DNA from 2 places in the Frankia sp. R43 genome. Region 2 is predicted to be linked to the other one. Evidence: predicted binding sites of a transcription regulator. Region 2 holds the regulator's gene; the other holds the start of a gene.
What was found. The regulator LexA, encoded in region 2, represses DNA repair genes until DNA is damaged. The targets are predictions, from matches to a motif close to CGAACNNNNGTTCG.
Positions count from the first base shown of each region.

Region 1: a site for LexA is predicted at 3,140-3,153, ahead of ACG83_RS18210 (HNH endonuclease signature motif containing protein). Genes of this name have one in related genera too.

Region 1 covers NZ_LFCW01000004.1:173,907-182,526, reverse strand. Annotated here, with positions in the region: gene ACG83_RS18220 (acyl-CoA reductase) at 1-396, opposite strand, end outside; gene ACG83_RS18215 (hypothetical protein) at 393-1,742, opposite strand; gene ACG83_RS18210 (HNH endonuclease signature motif containing protein) at 1,840-3,093, opposite strand; gene ACG83_RS18205 (cyclopropane-fatty-acyl-phospholipid synthase family protein) at 4,120-4,866, shown strand; gene ACG83_RS18200 (hypothetical protein) at 5,151-5,480, shown strand; gene ACG83_RS18195 (SDR family NAD(P)-dependent oxidoreductase) at 5,753-6,589, opposite strand; gene ACG83_RS18190 (pyridoxamine 5'-phosphate oxidase family protein) at 6,586-7,137, opposite strand; gene ACG83_RS18185 (class I adenylate-forming enzyme family protein) at 7,199-8,620, opposite strand, start outside.
Region 2 covers NZ_LFCW01000001.1:1,373,837-1,382,456, reverse strand. Annotated here, with positions in the region: gene ACG83_RS05185 (EAL domain-containing protein) at 1-889, shown strand, start outside; gene dapF (diaminopimelate epimerase) at 886-1,821, shown strand; gene hflX (GTPase HflX) at 2,011-3,519, shown strand; gene lexA (transcriptional repressor LexA) at 3,677-4,426, opposite strand; gene ACG83_RS05165 (LysM peptidoglycan-binding domain-containing protein) at 5,529-5,780, shown strand; gene nrdR (transcriptional regulator NrdR) at 6,082-6,663, shown strand; gene ACG83_RS05155 (vitamin B12-dependent ribonucleotide reductase) at 7,145-8,620, shown strand, end outside.

The DNA of each region.
Region 1 (8,620 bases), on a different contig from region 2:
GGTCTCGATGCTGGACCACAGCGCCCGCTTCGTCAGCCGCAGGCGTGCGGAGCGGAACAGGTTCTCGATCACCCGGCGCGGCAGCGGGTTGGTGGCGGCGATGAGATCCGCAGCCCGCTGCAGGTGGGCGTTCTCCTCCAGTACCAGGCGCTCACCGCAGGCGACGAGGAAGTCGATGATCTCCTCGATCGGCACGTCGAGCAGCGGTGGCAGCTCCCGGCGCGGCGTCACCAGGTCGTCGAGCACGATCTCGGGCGTCGCGAACTCGACGCCGAGGTCACGGGACCGGTAGTGCACCGCGCCGCCGGGGACCACCCGCCCCCGCACGAAGTGATCGACCCGGATGACCTCGGTGGCCTTTGCGGCGGTTGCCGGGCTGGTTTCGGTGGTCGTCATGACAGCCCCCGGACGTAGGCGTCGACGGTGCCGGCGCAGCCGATCTTGTCGTCGCCTTCGAGGTCGGCGTAGCGGGTGATGTCGTCCCGCACGCTGGGGCTCGCGTTGCCGCAGGCACACGGGTCGAGGTCCAGCGAGATCCGGTCACCGGTCACCACGCCGCCCCACCGGCCGTCGAGCGACAGGTCGAAGAACGCCGCGCGGCCCTGCACCTCGCCCGATTCGTGCGGAAGCAGAACGTCGCCATCGGAGTCGAGCACGAACGGCACGACCCACGGCGGCACGTGGTAGCGGCCACCAGCGGCGCAGCGCGGCATGCCCGAGTTCAGCTCCTGCATGCCGTACATCTGGAACCTGCGGCCGGCGGGGATGTTGAAGGTCTCGTAGACGTACTCCTGGTAGTCCGGTGGGAGCTTGGCCCGCTTGAGACCGCCGCCGACGTAGATGCAGTTGTCCGGGTTGAAGTCCGAGCCGCTGTAGCCCATCTCGCGCACCATTCCGGCTACGAGGTACAGCGCGTTCCACATGCCGGCGAGGTACAGCTTGTCCGCGCGGGATGCGACGACGTGCTCGGCGGCCTTGACGTAGGCGGTCTGGAGTGTCTGCTCGCGCTCCCGCGACGTCGCCTCGAAGTCGGCGATCTCGTCCGGTCGGGCGGTGCCGTCCGCGATCGCCTTGCGCAGGACGACCATCTTCGTCATCTGGCCGATCGTGATCGGTGGCATGGGCAGCGTGAACGGTTCGAGGCGCGGGTCACCGAACGCGGCCTGCTGGGCGTCGCGCGCGTTGAGGTTCTTGGCGACGGCGGCGGTGGGCGCGATGCCGATCATCCTGCGGTCACGCTCGGGTCGCACTCCGGATCCCCACGCGAAGACGCCGACCGTGTCCAGGCGCGACCACGCCATGTCCTGCTCAGAGGCGATCATCATCGCGGACTTGCCGGTCGTTCCGCTCGAACATGAGATGTAGTGCCCCACCGCCTCGTAACGGGCGATCCAGTCGTCCATGTCGACGACGTCCGAGGTGTCGATCGGCGTGAGCGGGTGTGCTGACACGGTGCCGAGCCACCTGCCCAGCCGATCCCACCTCCGCTCGCTCAGGAAGCTCTCCGGGTAGCTCTTGTACGCGGTGTGCGGGAACAGCAGCCCGACCGCGTCCGCCCGGGAGCGGATCTCGCTGATGCCCGCCTCCTTCGCGCGGAACGCGAGTAACCGGATCCGCTCCCGGCGCTCCTGGAACAGCTCGTTCATCGCCTCGACCTGCGTCTCGCGGAGATCCGCGTACGGGATCGCGAAGCGCTCCTCCGACTGGACCAGCCCTGTCAGACGCTCGACTGCCGCACTCACCCTGGGCCCTCTCCCTTCCGGAACGTTTTTACTAGACTCGTGGGTCTAGTTTCTGATGTCAAGGTCCGGGCTGTCGCGCGGCCTGCGGAGGGGGGTCTCAGCCGGCCGGGAGGTGTTCCTCGCCGGTGATGTAGTCGTGCGGGTGGACGGTGAACCTGGTGCCGAGTGGGCTCGTCCAGGTGAACGTGCCGGGGCGTGGCTGGCGGACGATCCAGGGACGGTCGGGGTGATGGCGCAGGCGGTGGTGTTTGAGGCAGAGCGGCCCGAGGTTGTCGACGATCGTGGGCCCGCCGGCGGCGTAGGGCGTGGTGTGGTCGGTGTCGGTGCGGGTGGCACGGCGGGTGCAGCCGGGGTGGACGCAGATGCGGTTGCGGGCACGCACATGCCGGACCTGGGCGGGGCTGGGGTGGCGCCGGTCGGCGACCTCGATCAGCGCCCCCTGCGGGTCGACGAGCATGCGCCGCCAGGTGGAGGTCGGGCGCATCGCCAGGTCCCGGGCGATGTCGGCAGGTATGGGACCGAAGCCCGGGATCTCACCGGGCTCCTCGCCCAGCCCGAGCAGGGCTGTGATCGGAACGATGACCTGGACGTCGCAGGGCAGCGGGCGCAGCGGTGTGCGGCCGGTGATGCGGTCGACGAGGGTGTCTGCGCGGATCTGGTCGCGGGTGCGCTGGTCGTCCGCATCGCGGGTACGGATGATCTCATCGGCGATCTGGTTGAGCTGGTTGTCGCAGGCCGCGGCGTCCTCCGCGGGCAATAGCGCGGACAGGGTGCTGGTGGCGTCGTCGCCGGGGTGGAGCCGGACGTGACGGCCCTTGCGACGCTCCGTGGCACGCTCGGCGGCGCCGCCAGGGTCGACGTTGAGGACGGCGCGACGGCAGGCGGCACCGAACGCGCCCCGGTTGCGTCGCGGCCCGCCGGCCAGGACCTGCTCCTCGACCTGGCTGGCCTGCTCGTCGGTGAGGGGGCTGGCTGCGGTCTCCAACGACCGCAGACGTTGCAGGTCGAGGATGCCGTCCTCCAGTGCCTGCATCGCTCGGGGGAGCCGCCGCACCGCGGAGAAGGCGAAACCCATCTGCCCACCAGCGGTGGCGGCGGATACCCGCAGCACGCCGGCGAGCTCCTCCGGGGCGAACATGTCGAACGAGAACAGCGGGTCGGCCTCGGCCGACGGTCGCAGCCCGGCGTACTCGGCGAGCAGCCGCAGCATTCCGGCGTGGGCCGCGGCCAGCGCCGCGGCCTGAACGCCGATCCGGGACAGCAGGTCGCGAACCTGGTCGTCGAAGGCCGCGGCCGCGTCCCGCACCCGGGATGCGCCAGATGCTTCGCTCGAACGTGTGGGTGCTGGCATGGCGTGCTCACCTCGCCCGAACCGAACCCGTGTGCCCGGCGGATCGCGAACACATGTTCGATTATCGATGGTCGAAGCCTGCCGGAACGGGCGCTGCGCGTGGAGACCACAGGGAGTACCGCGGAGGACGCCAACAGCCTCCGCGCCGCAGGCGGCGACCCGAGTCGACCCAACTGGCCGCGGGTTGTGCGGTCGCACCGCAGCCATGGGTAGGGCGGTCTCGTCGAATCCCTCGCGGCCAGCGATGAGGAGGCGCCGGCGTCGGGCTGGCCTGTGCGGCGTTCAGGAATGCCGGCAGCTGCCCCACGGAGGGGTCGCGTCGAGAGGGTCGCGTCTGCAGGAAATGCGCCGGAACCAGTCTCCGGCCTGGTGGTCGGGCAGCGTCGACAGCGTGGCCGTCCACCCGCCGGTGGTAACGTTGTGCCGCGGCGACGGAATATGTGAACGCGGAGATCGACGGAGGTGAGTTGATGACTGTCGTGGAGACCACCGCATTGCGCTGTGCCCGGATCATCCTCGCTTCCCGGGCCCTGCCCTGACCTTCGCCTGTCATTCTCGCAGCTGGGAGTAGTCCCGGCAGGCATGCTGTCCGGCTGGGCCCCTTTCAAGGGTCTCCACAGTGCTTCATCAACCTTCTGCGCGCCGACCTGGCGCTCTCCGTTCTCCTGCACGGGTCACGTTTTCAGCCGGCTACGACTTGGAACGCGGAACGTGAGAGTTCCTTCGCCCGACCGCAGGCCGACGGACCGTCTTCCAGCCACCTCGTGCGGGCCGATCGCGGCTTGCGTGCCGTCGTGGCTGAGACCGGACCGTCCTGCTGGCTGTCATCCCTCCGGCGGTCGCCGGAAACCGGCTGGCTGTCCGGCTCGCTGGCTACCTGTCCGGCTGGCCCCTGCGGCCGTCCTCTCCGCCACCGTCGTCGAGCCAAAGGACGCCGAACGCCCGCTGCCAGGACCGCGTCGCGCCCATGCGGGGCGTCACCAACCGCGTCTCACATCCCAAGGCATGACAGAAGGGAATTCGGTCATGGACCTTCCTCGTATCTTCACCATCCGTGAAAGCAGCCACCGGATCCACAATCCGCTGACCGCGGCCAAGCTCGCGGCCCTGGGCGAATCGCTGCACCTCGCTCCCGGGACACGGGTGCTCGATCTGGCCAGTGGCTCCGGCGAGCTGCTGTGCACCTGGGCGCGTGACCACGGGATCACGGGCGCCGGCGTGGACATCAGCACAATCTTCACCGAGCAGGCCCGGGCCCGCGCCGCCGAGCTCGGCGTCGCCGACCGGGTCGAGTTCGTCCACGGGGATGCGCGCGGCCATGTCGCGGACGAGCCGGTCGATCTGGCCGCCTGTGTCGGCGCCACGTGGATCGGGAACGGCGTCGCCGGGACGGCCGAGCTGCTCAGCCGCAGCCTCCGCCCCGGAGGCCTGATGCTGATCGGCGAGCCGTACTGGCGGCGGACCCCTCCCGACGAGGAGACCGCCAAGGCCTGCCACGCCACCGGCATCGCCGACTTCCTGCGCCTGCCGGACCTGATCGTGCATTTCCGGGAACTCGGGTACGACCTTGTGGAGATGACACTGGCCGATCAGGACAGCTGGGACCGGTACGCCGCGGCCCAGTGGCTGAACCTGCGCCGCTGGCTCGACCGGAACCCGGGCGACGAACTGGTGCCCGAGGTCAGGGAAGAGCTCACCACGGAGCCCGCCCGCTACGCGCGATGCACACGTGAGTATCTCGGCTGGGGAGTCTTCGCTCTCATGAGCCGCTGATTCTCACCTCTCGTGCGGGCCCGTAAACCACGCGGCCCGGGCCTGCACGGGAATTTCCTTGTTGGCGTCGACCCGGCTAGCGTGTCCACCCCGCACAGGAGGTCTCGTCGATGGCATTCGGTTGTTCCCTGGAAAGGCCGACATCTCCGCTCGCGGCCGGCACGGCGTCGATTTCCCCGGAGGTCGACGATGACTATGACAGTCTGGTCATGACTGCCTGCTACCTGCTCGGCGAGACTGACTGTCGTTTTCGCATCCACGGTTTCGGCTGTCCCTAGTGGCCGGTGGACGTCGCCTACGACCTCTCGGTCTTCATGGAGCAGCTGCCTGAGCTCCTGGCAGGTGTCAGGCTCCGGAGGCGCACGGAGATCGACCTGTACTCCCAGGGGCTCGAGCGAACCCTGGAGTTCATCCCCGGGGGAGACCTTGTGGAGATCCACTGTCTGTCGAGGACGGACTGGATACCGAATCCGAGCGTCGAAGAAGTGGGAACTCCTGCTCTCGAGGCGATGCTCACCGGGCTGGCCGCCGAATTCGCGGCATCCCTCACGGTGATCGGATCTCACCTCGCCTGGATGAAACCATTTTCCAACTGGGCTCCAGATCCCTCCTGACTCCTGAATCCAGACGCCTGCGCGTGCGCGTGCATGCCAGCAGGACGGACATACGCCTGTGCCGCGCGACGCGGCCTGACGCCGTCGCGCGCATTGTCGAGGTTCATCCGGAACATCCGCAGGCGAAAGGAGCCGCCTGACGCTTCGGGCCTCCGGCTCGCTCGACGGAGCGGGCGGTGGGTGCCGGATGAGGTCACGGCGGGACACGCCGAGCTTGCGATGCACCCGGCCGATGTGTGGCTCGATGGTCCGGATGGCGACCGGCCCTGGCCTCAGCGGGCGGTCCAGCCGCCGTCCACGACGATGGTCTGGCCGGTGACGTAGCTGCCGGCGTCGCCGGCGAGCCACAGGACGGCGCCGACGATGTCCTCGGCGGTTCCCTCCTTCGGCAGCGGGGTGTTGCGGCGCAGGTACTCGATCGACTTCTCACTGGAGTAGAGCGGGCCGGTGATCTCGCTGCGGAAGAAGCCGGGGGCGACCGTGTTGACCCGGATCGAGTGCCGCGCCCACTGCACCGCGAGCTCGGACGTCAGCCCGGACAGACCGGCCTTGCTGGCCGCGTAGGACGCCTGTGGGATGCCGGGGATGCCGACCTTCCCACTGATCGACGAGATGTTGATGATGGTGCCGCGGCCGGCGGCGACCATGTGTGGGAAGACGTCCTGGGCGAGCAGGAACGGGGCGAGCAGGTTGAGGTCGATCGTGCGGCGGGACGCCTCGACCGGCTCGGATTCGGCCCGCTCGTAGGTGAACATGCTGCCGGCGCCGTTGACGAGGATCTCCGGTGCTCCGAGGCCCTCGACGACTGCCGGCACGACGGTGCGGACGGCGGTGAGATCGGAGAGGTCGCAGGCGACCGGCAGGCCGTCGATCTCCTTCGCGAGTTCGGTCAGCTTGTCGAGCCGCCGGGCGACGACCGCGACCCGGGCACCGAACGCGGCCAGCGCCCGCGCGACGGCGACACCGAGACCGGAGGAGGCGCCGGTCACGATGGCGACCCGGCCGTCGAGGCCGAACATCCGGGCCGTGGCACCCGCGACCGTGGCATCCGTGGCAGCCACGGCAGGCCCCTCGTGCGCGGCGTTCGCGGTCTCGGCGGCCGGCGTCATGAGGACGTCCCTTCGTTGGCGGTGTCTGCCAGGTCGGTATCTGTCAGGTCGGTGTCTGCCAGGTCGATGGTGCCGGTGGGCTGGGTGTCGGGGCCAGCGGGCGGGGCCAGCCGGATCCGGGAGTTGTCCCAGCGCAACAGTCGTCCCTGCGGGTCCAGGCGCAGGACGACCCGGTCGGCGTAGGCGGCGCGGGCCGCGGCGGGTAACCGCTCGGGCGGCACCCGGTAGGCGGCGTACTTGCTGTCGAGCATGCCGCGGACCCGGGTGCGTGTCTCTTTGTCATCCACCACCCGGATCCGTCCGCTGAGATGGACGGCACGCAGGTCGACCCAGGCCCGGCCGGACTCGACCAGGAACGCCGCCCGCGGCTCCCGGCGGATCCGGGCCAGCTTGGCCGCCCGGGGCGGCGTCGAAAGGTACACGGCGCGGTCCACGACGACGAACCACATCGGCAGCGAGACCGGTGCGCCGTCGGAACGCAGCGTGGTCAGGATCCCGGTGTGCGCCCCGGCCACGAACTCCCAGGCGTCGTCCTGGCTCACCAGCATCGGGCCGCCCAGCGGCGGGCCGCGTGCCTCGTTGAGACCATCCGCGCGGTCATCCGCGCGGTCATCGGCCGGTGTCGACGAGGTCGGTGAGGCCGGTGCGCTGGACCTTGCCCATGGCGTTGACCGGCAGCGCGTCGACCTGCGTCCAGAACTCGGGCACCTTGTACGGCGAGAGCTCGCGGCGGCACAGCTCGGCGAGCGCGTCCATGTCGAGGGTGGGTCCGGCGCTTTCGACGACCGCGGCGACCCGCTGGCCGAGACGGTCGTCGGGGACGGGGCACACCGCGACCCGGGCGACGTCCGGGTGGGTGGCGATGACCCGCTCGATCTCCAGCGGGTAGATGTTCGCCCCGCCGCGGATGATGACCAGCTTCTTGCGGTCCAGCACGGACAGCCAGCCGTCGGCGTCGACCGTCCCGACGTCACCGGTCGCGACCGGGCCAGGCTCCGGTGGGCGGATCCGGCCGGACTCCCAGTAGCCGAGCAGCGGCCGCCACACGCCGGCCCACGGCCCGGACGTCGCGCCGGCGAGCTTCAGCTCCCCGAGCTCGCCGGGGGGCAGCCGGTTGCCGTCGTCGTCGTAGGCGGCGACGCCGTAGCTCGGCAGTACCCGTCCGCTGGTGCCCGGACGCCACCCGCCGTCGGCCGGGTCGATCGACACGACCGTCGGCGCCTCGGTCAGCCCGTAGGTGACCCGGGGGACCAGCCCGTGCGTCTCGGCGAACGCGGTGCGCAGCGAGTCGGGGGTGTCGCTGCCGCCGCTCCACACCTCGCACAGGGAGCTCAGGTCGGCGTCCGGCCGGCCGGCGAGGTCGTAGAGCTGGGCCGGTGCGCCGTTCCAGACGGTGACGCGGCGGCTGGAGATCCATTCGATGACGCCGGCGACGTCGCGGCGGTTCATGATGACCGCGCAACCGCCGGCCTGCGCGGTGAGCAGGGTCGACAGCACCATGAGGTTGAGGATCGTCAGCGGGAAGCTGTCACCCTTGCGCAGCTCGGGGCCCCAGCCGCGGGTGGCGACGAGGACGGCGCCGGGCAGCAGCAGGTTGCGCTGGCTGTGCACGACGGCCTTGGGACGTCCCGACGTCCCGCTGGTGAAGGCGATTCCGGCGGGGGCGTCGATGTCGAGGCCGAGACCGGGTGGCGGGGCCGTCTCGTCGGTGGCCTCGGCCAGCAGCGCGCGCCACCGGTCGAGGCCCACGAGGTCGCTGCCGCCGCTCCGGCGACTGTCGGCGTCGTCGGGACCGTCGCCGCCGCCCTCGGGGCGATCATCGGACGGCGTCAGCAGGCACCGTGGGCCGGCGAGGACGACCTTCGGGTCGCAGATGTCGCGCAGGTCCCGCTGTTCGGCGACGGTGAGGGCCTCGCCGATGCCGGCCCAGACGGCGCCGATGCGCTGGGCGCCGTGGAACGCCGCGACGATGTCGAGGTCGTTGGGCAGACAGGCCGCGACCCGGTCTCCAGGACGCACACCGAGAGACCA
Region 2 (8,620 bases):
GGCGGGCACCGGGGTCCGCCCGCCCCGGCTGTGGGTGCGGGTCGACAGCGCCCAGCTCGGCCGGCCGGACTTCTTCGACGAGATCGAGCGGCTGGTCCTCGGGCGGTCGCTGCCACCCGGGGCGATCGGCCTGCAGTTCACCGAGAACACGCTGGCCTTCGCGCCGCCGGGCCTGCCCCACCTGCTCGGGCGGCTGCGTGCGCTGGGTGTCGCGGTCGGTGTCGACTCGTTCGGTACCTGGTCCGCGTCGGTGGCGACGCTCGACAAGCTGCCGCTGGACCTCGTGCGGATCGATGGGCGCTTCCTGCGGGCGACGATCCGCGACCTGGAGGGTCAGGCGGTTTTCGCGTCCATGCTCCAGATCGCGCACCGCCGCCGCATGGTCGTGGTCGCCGAGGACGTCGACACCGCGGCGCTGGCGGCCGCCGTGGGGCGGACGGAGTGCGACCGGGTCTGCGGCCCGCTGTTCTGTCCGCCCGTTCCGGTCGAGGACGCCCGGATGATCGCGCTAGGCCGGGGTCGGCCGGACCGTTGGTACAAGCCGTGGACGGACTCCTGGGAGGGCGTCGGCACCCGTCGCCCGACCGGCGAGCCGTCGAATCCTTCGAGCTCGGCCAGCTCCGCCGACCCGGCAGGCTCTGGCAGCTCGGTCTACTCCGGCAGCTCGGCCGGCTTCGGCAGCTCAGCCAGCTCCGGCAACGCTGCGAACAGGGCGGGCCCGGGGAGCGGTCATGCGGGCGCGGCGGGTCGTGCGGGCCGGCGGACGCCCGCGGGCCCGCCGCCCGCGGCACCGCCACGCGACCCGGCGAGGGCGTGCCAGGACTCGCAGAACGGACGTCCTGGCAGTTCCGGACGTGGCGACCGCTCTCGGGCGGCCACGGCCGGATGAGGCGCCCGGCGCCGTACGATCGCCGCGTGCGGTACGTCAAGGGACACGGGACAGGCAACGACTTCGTCATCCTTCCGGATGCTGACGGTGATCTCGACCTGTCGGCACAGCTGGTGCGCGCGATCTGCCACCGCGGAACAGGGGTCGGTGCCGACGGGGTGCTGCGGGTGGTCCTCGTCGCCGCGGAGCCCGCGGCGGCGGCCTACCTTGGCGCCGCCCGCTGGTTCATGGACTACCGCAACGCCGACGGCTCCATCGCCGAGATGTGCGGCAACGGAGTCCGGGTCTTCGCGCGGTATCTGGTGGACGCCGGCTACGAGATGCCCGGCAGCCTCGTGATCGCCACCCGGGCGGGCCTGCGCTCCGTCGAGGTGCCGCCGGCCGGTGACGTGAGCGTGGACATGGGGCCGCCGGCTTTCGCCGCGGGCACCGTGCCGGTCACCGTGGTCGGCCGCGAGTTCGCCGCGGTGGGTGTTTCGATGGGCAACCCGCACGCGGTCTGCTTCGCCGACGACCTGGGGCCGTCCGAGCTGGCGCGCCTGGACCTGGGTGCTCCCGTCTTCCCGGCCGAGGCCTTCCCCGACGGTGTGAACGTCGAGGTCGTCGTGCCGAGTGTGGATGGCGTCGCGATGCGGGTCTTCGAACGCGGCGTCGGCGAGACGGCCTCCTGCGGCACCGGCGCCTGCGCGGTGGCGGTCGCGTGGGCGGCGCGGGTGGGCGGTACGCCGCCGTCCGAGGTGCTGGTCGATCTTCCCGGCGGGCGCCTGACCGTTGACTGGCGGGAGACGACCGTCATTCTGCGCGGTCCCGCCGTTCTTGTGTCTGACGGTGTCCTTCGTCCCGAATGGATCCGCCAGGCCGCCGAGGTCGCCTCCGGTACTGCCGCTGCGGGTGCGCAGGCACTGGTTCCCGCCGGGACCGGCCGGAGCTGACCGACAGGGCCGTTCCTACCGGGCGCCGGGCCGATAAACGGCTCGCGATCGCGGCAGCGGCGTGTCACCCTGGGGCTGCGGAGGTTCCGCTGCGCCGGGGCACCGAGCCCGGGTACAGCGGCACCGGCCCGCTCCCGAACGGGGCGGGCGGAATTCGACGGTCACCGTGCCGCGTTGAGAACGGATGGTATGAGTCTTCCCGCTGACGCCGCCATGGCGTCCACCCGGTACCCGAACCCGAACCTGAGCCCGAGCTTCGACGGCGACGACGGGGGCGTGGTCCTCCTCGGTGACGGCGAGGGGTTCTCCTTCTTCGACGAACAGGGCGACGGGTTCGACCTGGAGGAGCGTGGCGCGCTGCGCCGCATCCCGGGTCTCACCACCGAGCTCGAGGACGTCACCGAGGTCGAGTACCGCCAGCTCCGACTGGAGCGGGTGGTGCTGATCGGGGTGTGGACCTCCGGGACCCTCCTGGAGGCCGAGGCGTCGATGACGGAGCTCGCGGCCCTGGCCACCACCGCGGGCTCGATGGTGCTGGACGCGCTCGTGCAGCGCCGCGACCGGCCGGACACGGCGACCTTCGTCGGCTCCGGCAAGGCCCGAGAGCTCGCGGACGTCGTCGCGTCGACCGGTGCGGACACGGTGATCTGCGACGGCGAGCTGACCCCTGGGCAGCTGCGCCAGCTCGAAGAGGTCGTCAAGGTCAAGGTGATCGACCGGACGGCGCTCATTCTGGACATCTTCGCCCAGCATGCGACGTCCCGGGAGGGCAAGGCCCAGGTGGAGCTGGCCCAGCTCCAGTACATGCTCCCGCGGCTGCGTGGCTGGGGTGAGTCGATGTCCCGGGCCGCCGCGAGCAGTGGTGGCCGGGCGCCCATCGGTACCCGCGGCCCTGGTGAGACGAAGATCGAGACCGATCGGCGGCGGCTGCGCACACGGATGGCCAAGCTGCGGCGCGAGCTGGCCGCGATGGCCACCGTCCGGGAGACGAAGCGCTCCTCGCGGCGGCGGGGTGCCGTGCCGGCGGTCGCGATCGCCGGGTACACCAACGCCGGGAAGTCCTCGCTGCTCAACCGTCTGACCGGAGCCGGTGTGCTCGTCGAGGACGCCCTGTTCGCGACCCTCGACCCGACCGTGCGGCGAGCGACCCTGCCCGACGGGCGGGTGTTCACCCTGGCCGACACCGTCGGTTTCGTCCGGCATCTGCCGCACCAGATCGTCGAGGCGTTCCGGTCGACGTTGGAGGAGGTCGTGGACGCGGATCTCGTCCTGCACGTCGTCGACGGTTCGGCGCCGGACCCGATGGGGCAGATCACGGCGGTCCGTGAGGTGCTCGCCGAGATCGACGCGGCCGGGGTTCCCGAGCTCGTGGTCGTCAACAAGGTCGACGCGGTCGATCCGACGACGTTGGCAGTGCTGCGCAAGGCGGTTCCGGACGCCATCTTCGTCTCGGCTCGGTCCGGAACGGGCCTGGCGGAGCTGATCGACGCCCTCTCGGAGCGGATACCGCACCCGGAGATCGAGATGTCGCTGCTGGTGCCCTACACCCGTGGTGATCTCGTCTCCCGGATCCACCGCGACGGCGAGGTGCTGAGCGTCGAGCACACCGGCGCGGGCACGGCGGTGGCGGCCCGGGTGCCGGTGAGCCTTGCCGCCGAGCTGGAGCCCTTCAGGGTCGCTGGAGCCCTTCGGAGCTGACCGCTTCGAAACTGACCGCTTCGGAGCTGACCCCGCTTCGGAGCTGACCGAGCCGGCGGGAAGCCGAGCCAGGGGCCGCCGCCTGGCTCGGCATGGCGGCTGGCTCGATGGCCGGCTCTTCCCCAGGGGGTCAGCGCCCCCTGGGGTCGCGTTCGGGTCAGACCCGGCGCATCACGGCGACGATCCGGCCGAGGATGGTCGCGTCTTCGGCCGGGATGTCGGAGAACGCGGGGTTCTCCGGCGCCAGCCACACCCGGCCGTCGCGCTGGCGGAAGCGCTTGACCGTCGCCTCGCCGTCGATCATGGCCGCGACGATCTCGCCGTTGTCGGCGACCGGCTGCTGGCGGACGACGACGTAGTCACCGTCGCAGATCGCGGCATTGATCATCGACTGCCCGACCACCTTGAGCAGGAACAGCGTGCCCTCACCGACGATCTCCCGCGGGAGCGGGTAGACGTCCTCGACGGCCTGCTCCGCGAGGATCGGCCCGCCGGCCGCGATTCGCCCGATGAGGGGCACGTAGGTCGGGGTGCCGCCCTCGGCCGCGACGGCACCACCCACCTCCGCCGGCGTGGCGCCGGCGGAGCGCAGCCGGGCGCCCGCCTTCTGGCCGCCGATCGGCAGTACTTCCATGGCCCGCGGCCGGTTCGGGTCGCGCCGCAGGAAGCCCTTCTCCTGGAGCACCTTGAGTTGGTGCGCGACGCTGCTGGTGCTGGTCAGGCCGACAGCCTCGCCGATCTCGCGGACGCTCGGCGGATAGCCGCGCTGCTCCACCGCGGCGCGGATGACCTCGAGAATCCCCTTCTGTCGTTGCGTGAGGCCTGAGGCGTCCGCGGGGCTGTCGGGAAGATCCCGGACATTGCCGCGGGCGTCGCCTCGGCGGGTACCCCGTGCCTGGCTGGTCATCGCCTACCGCTCTCCCTGTCGATGCATCCGGCGGCGGGGCTTCGCCCGCTACCGGCTTCTCCGCGACCGGGGGCTCGGCGGTTCCGCAGCCGGCGGGCCACCCGGTCGATCTACCACTTTGTCCTATTAGTAGCTTCTGACCGGTTCGGGTGGATTTTCCGTGCTCGCTTCTTCTCGCACGATCGTCCACAACTGATCGTCCTTGACGGTAGTCGGCCGGTCGCCGAATCTCAAACGTCTGTTCGAGCGTGTCGGGGGAAGTGTGCGTGGCGACCGTGTAAGAATCGCTCAGGTGTTCGAGCGAGCGGATGCTCGCGCCTGGGAGGTTGACATGGCCGACCCCGATCTGGCCGACCCCGATCCGGCCAACGCTGATCCGGCCGACCCTGATCTTTCCCGCGCCGGTCTGGCTGATGCCGACGTGACCGACGTTGCCATTGTCGATATCGCCATTGTCGATGTTGCTGCGGCCGATCGTGACCTTCGGCCGGCCGCTGGCGACGTTGGCCTGGCTGCCGGCGATGTTGACATCGCGGATGGCGACAGGGCGCTCGGCGGGGGAGCCGGTCCCAAGTGTCGGGTGTTCCGCGTCGGCGCGGCGCGGCGGTCCGCGGCCGTCGGAGGAGGTGCGCCGGCGGCGGGCGGCCGTGGTGGTCGCGCGCGTCCGCGTCCTCGTGCTCGCCGTGGTGCGGCGGTCAGCGGGGTCGTGGTGCGCGGCCAGGCGGTGCGGGGCAGGGCCGTGCGTGGCGGTGATCGGCGGCCGGCGCATCGCTCGGCCCCTTCTCGTTGTCTCGGCAGTGGTCCTTCGCCTGCGGCGGGCCCGTGCGGCGCACAGTCGTCCTCGGCGGCGGTCGAGTGCGTCGAGGCCCAGGTCATCGAGATGCCCGGGCTGGAATGGCGTGCCCGCGCCGTCGGGTACGCGTTGCCGCCGCCCGGCGACCAGAGGCTACGGACGAGAGCACGGCGCCGGTGGCCGAGTCTGCGGCGCAGCTCGTCCCCGAGCTCGCGAGCCCTGTCCCCGGGCGCGCAACGGCCCCGCCCGGGCTCGCGACGCCGCCCGCGGCAACAGCCGCCGCTGAGGCTGACCCGGCGGGGCAGGCTCGTGTTCGCGGCGCTCGCGTGCCTGTCCGGCGCGCTGGTGCTCTCGCTGGCGTTGGTCACCGCGTCGCAGGCGTTCACGGCCACCCCGGTGGACTGTCAGGCCCACGTGGTGCGCCAGGGCGAGACGCTCTGGGAGGTGGCACGCGGGATCGACCCCGAGGCCGACACCCGTGCGGTTGTTCGTCGGCTCATGTCCCTGAACGATCTGCCCACCGCGGATCTCGTTCCCGGCCAGCCGCTCTGCCTGCCCTGACGGTGGCCCGCCCGACGGCCGGCCGCCGGGCGGGACCGGCTGCCGATCAAGTGGTGGCGGCCCCGCGGCAGCGACACGCCGGAGGAGGAGGGGCGGTGTCGGACCTGTCGGGTGCGTGCGCTACGGTGAACACAACATCTTGTAGTTACAGCACCGTAAGTCATCCACAGGTTGTGCATCGATATCCACAGGTTGTCAGTTGGCCACCCCCGGAGGGTGGTCGGCCGGTGGCATGTGGGCACCTGCTGGGGCGTGCTCCGCGTGTGGCAGCCAGGCCGCCCGGAGCGGAGAGGAGTGTGCCGTGCGCTGTCCCTTCTGCCGCCATTCCGACAGCCGTGTCGTTGACAGCAGGGAGGCCGAGGAAGGCGCCGCGATCCGGCGGCGCAGAGCCTGCTCGGAGTGTGGGCGCCGGTTCACGACGATGGAGGAAGCTTCGTTGCGGGTGCGCAAGCGTAGCGGTGCCACCGAGCCGTTCAGCCGCGCCAAGGTGATCGTGGGCGTGCGCAAGGCCTGCCAGGGGCGCCCGGTCCGGTCGGACGATCTCGCCCTGCTGGCCGAGCGGGTCGAGGAGACGGTGCGTTCCTCCGGCTCCGCGGAGGTGGCTGCCGAGGACGTCGGCCGGGCGATACTCGGCCCGCTCCGGGAGCTGGACGAGGTCGCCTACCTTCGGTTCGCCTCGGTCTATCTGGCCTTCGAGTCGCTCGCCGACTTCGAGGTGGCGATCGCGGCGCTTCGTGCCGACGCGGGGCAGAGCTCCGAAGCCGGTGGCACCCCGCTGGCGGAGTCGTCCCGGGCCGCCGGCCCGGAGCTGGGCGCCGCCGGGCTCACCCGCGGGCCGCACCTCGCCGCCGCGCCGGGCCTGCGCGCGGCCGCCGGCCCCTGAGCCGCCGCCGGCCCCTGAGCCAGGGCCGGGTGCGGCCTCGGCCAGGCCAGGCCGGGTGTGGGGCGGCCCAGGAAATCGGGGCATCCCCGGCACCGGGCGTATCACTGACAACCGCACCGGCAACCGCACCGCTCTTAACCACCGCGGACTGACCACCGCGACTGACCACAGCATCGTGATCGCGCCCTGACCGCCGCGCCACGTCGCTCCACCACCGCCACGAACCACCGCATTCGGCGGTCGCCTGCGCCACCACAGCCGTCACCGCATCGCGCACCGACGGCGTGGTCGCCTGCGCTGCCACAGATCCCAAAGCACGTCGGACCGATCAGCAACGAGGCTGATCCGGTCATTTCGGCGTGCCATCCAACGGCGGGGCCACCTGCCCGGCGAGCGCCGAGCCCGCTGTGGACCGGGCTCATCGGGCAGGTAACCCCGGCCGCCATTGTTGAACCTGTCGAAAGCGAACACGAGGAGTGCCATGACCGAGACCCGCGGCAAGGGCAGCAGATCGGCCGCGAAGGTGGCTGGCCTGAAGATCCGGCGGGTTCGAACCACGCCCGGCGTCCACCCCTACGACGAGGTGGAGTGGGAGACCCGGGACGTCGTCATGACGAACTGGCGTGACGGTTCAGTCAACTTCGAGCAGCGCGGGGTGGAGTTCCCGGCCGCCTGGTCGGTGAACGCCTCCAACATCGTTGCCAGCAAGTACTTCCGCGGCGCGCTCGGCTCGGCCGAGCGCGAGTCGTCGCTGCGCCAGCTCATCGACCGGGTCGTGCACCGCTACACAGTGGCCGGCCGCGAGAACGGCTACTTCGCCTCCGAGGACGACGCCGAGGCCTTCGAGCACGAGCTCACCTGGATGCTGCTGCACCAGGTGTTCAGCTTCAACTCCCCGGTCTGGTTCAACGTCGGGACCTCGGCGCCCCAACAGGTCTCGGCCTGCTTCATCCTCGCCGTCGACGACACCATGGAGTCGATTCTCAACTGGTACCGGGAGGAGGGGCTGATCTTCAAGGGCGGGTCCGGTGCCGGCCTGAACCTCTCCCGGATCCGGTCGTCGAAGGAACTGCTCTCCTCCGGCGGAACGGCGTCCGGCCCGGTCAGCTTCATGCGTGGCGCCGACGCCTCGGCAGGCACCATCAAGTCGGGCGGCGCGACCCGCCGTGCCGCGAAGATGGTCGTGCTCGACGTCGACCACCCCGACATCGTCGAGTTCGTGGAGACGAAGGCACGGGAGGAAGACAAGATCCGTGCCCTGCGTGACGCCGGGTTCGACATGGATCTCGGCGGCCGTGACATCGCCTCGGTGCAGTACCAGAACGCCAACAACTCGGTCCGGGTGAACGACGAGTTCATGCGGGCCGTCGTCGACGGGACGTCCTTCGACCTGCGTGCCCGGCTGGACAACCGGGTGATCGAGTCGGTGGACGCCAAGGGGCTGTTCACCACGATCGCCCAGGCGGCCTGGGAATGCGCCGACCCGGGCATCCAGTACGACGGGACGATCAACGACTGGCACACCTGCCCGGAGTCCGGGCGGATCTCCGCGTCGAACCCGTGCTCGGAGTACGTCCACCTGGACAACTCCAGCTGCAACCTGGCGTCGCTGAACCTGATGAAGTTCCTGCGGCCGGATCGCACCTTCGACGCCGAGGCGTTCGTCGCGTCGGTCGAGCTGATCATCACCGCGATGGACATCTCGATCTGCTTCGCGGACTTCCCGACCCCCGAGATCACCACGGTGACCCGGGCCTACCGCCAGCTCGGCATCGGCTACGCCAACCTGGGCGCGCTGCTCATGGCGAGCGCCCGGGCCTACGACTCCGAGGGCGGGCGCTCGCTCGCCGCGGCGATCACCTCGCTGATGACGGCGACGGCCTACCGCCGCTCGGCGGAGCTCGCCGGAACCGTCGGGGCGTACGACGGCTTCGCCCGCAACGCCGACGCGCACCGC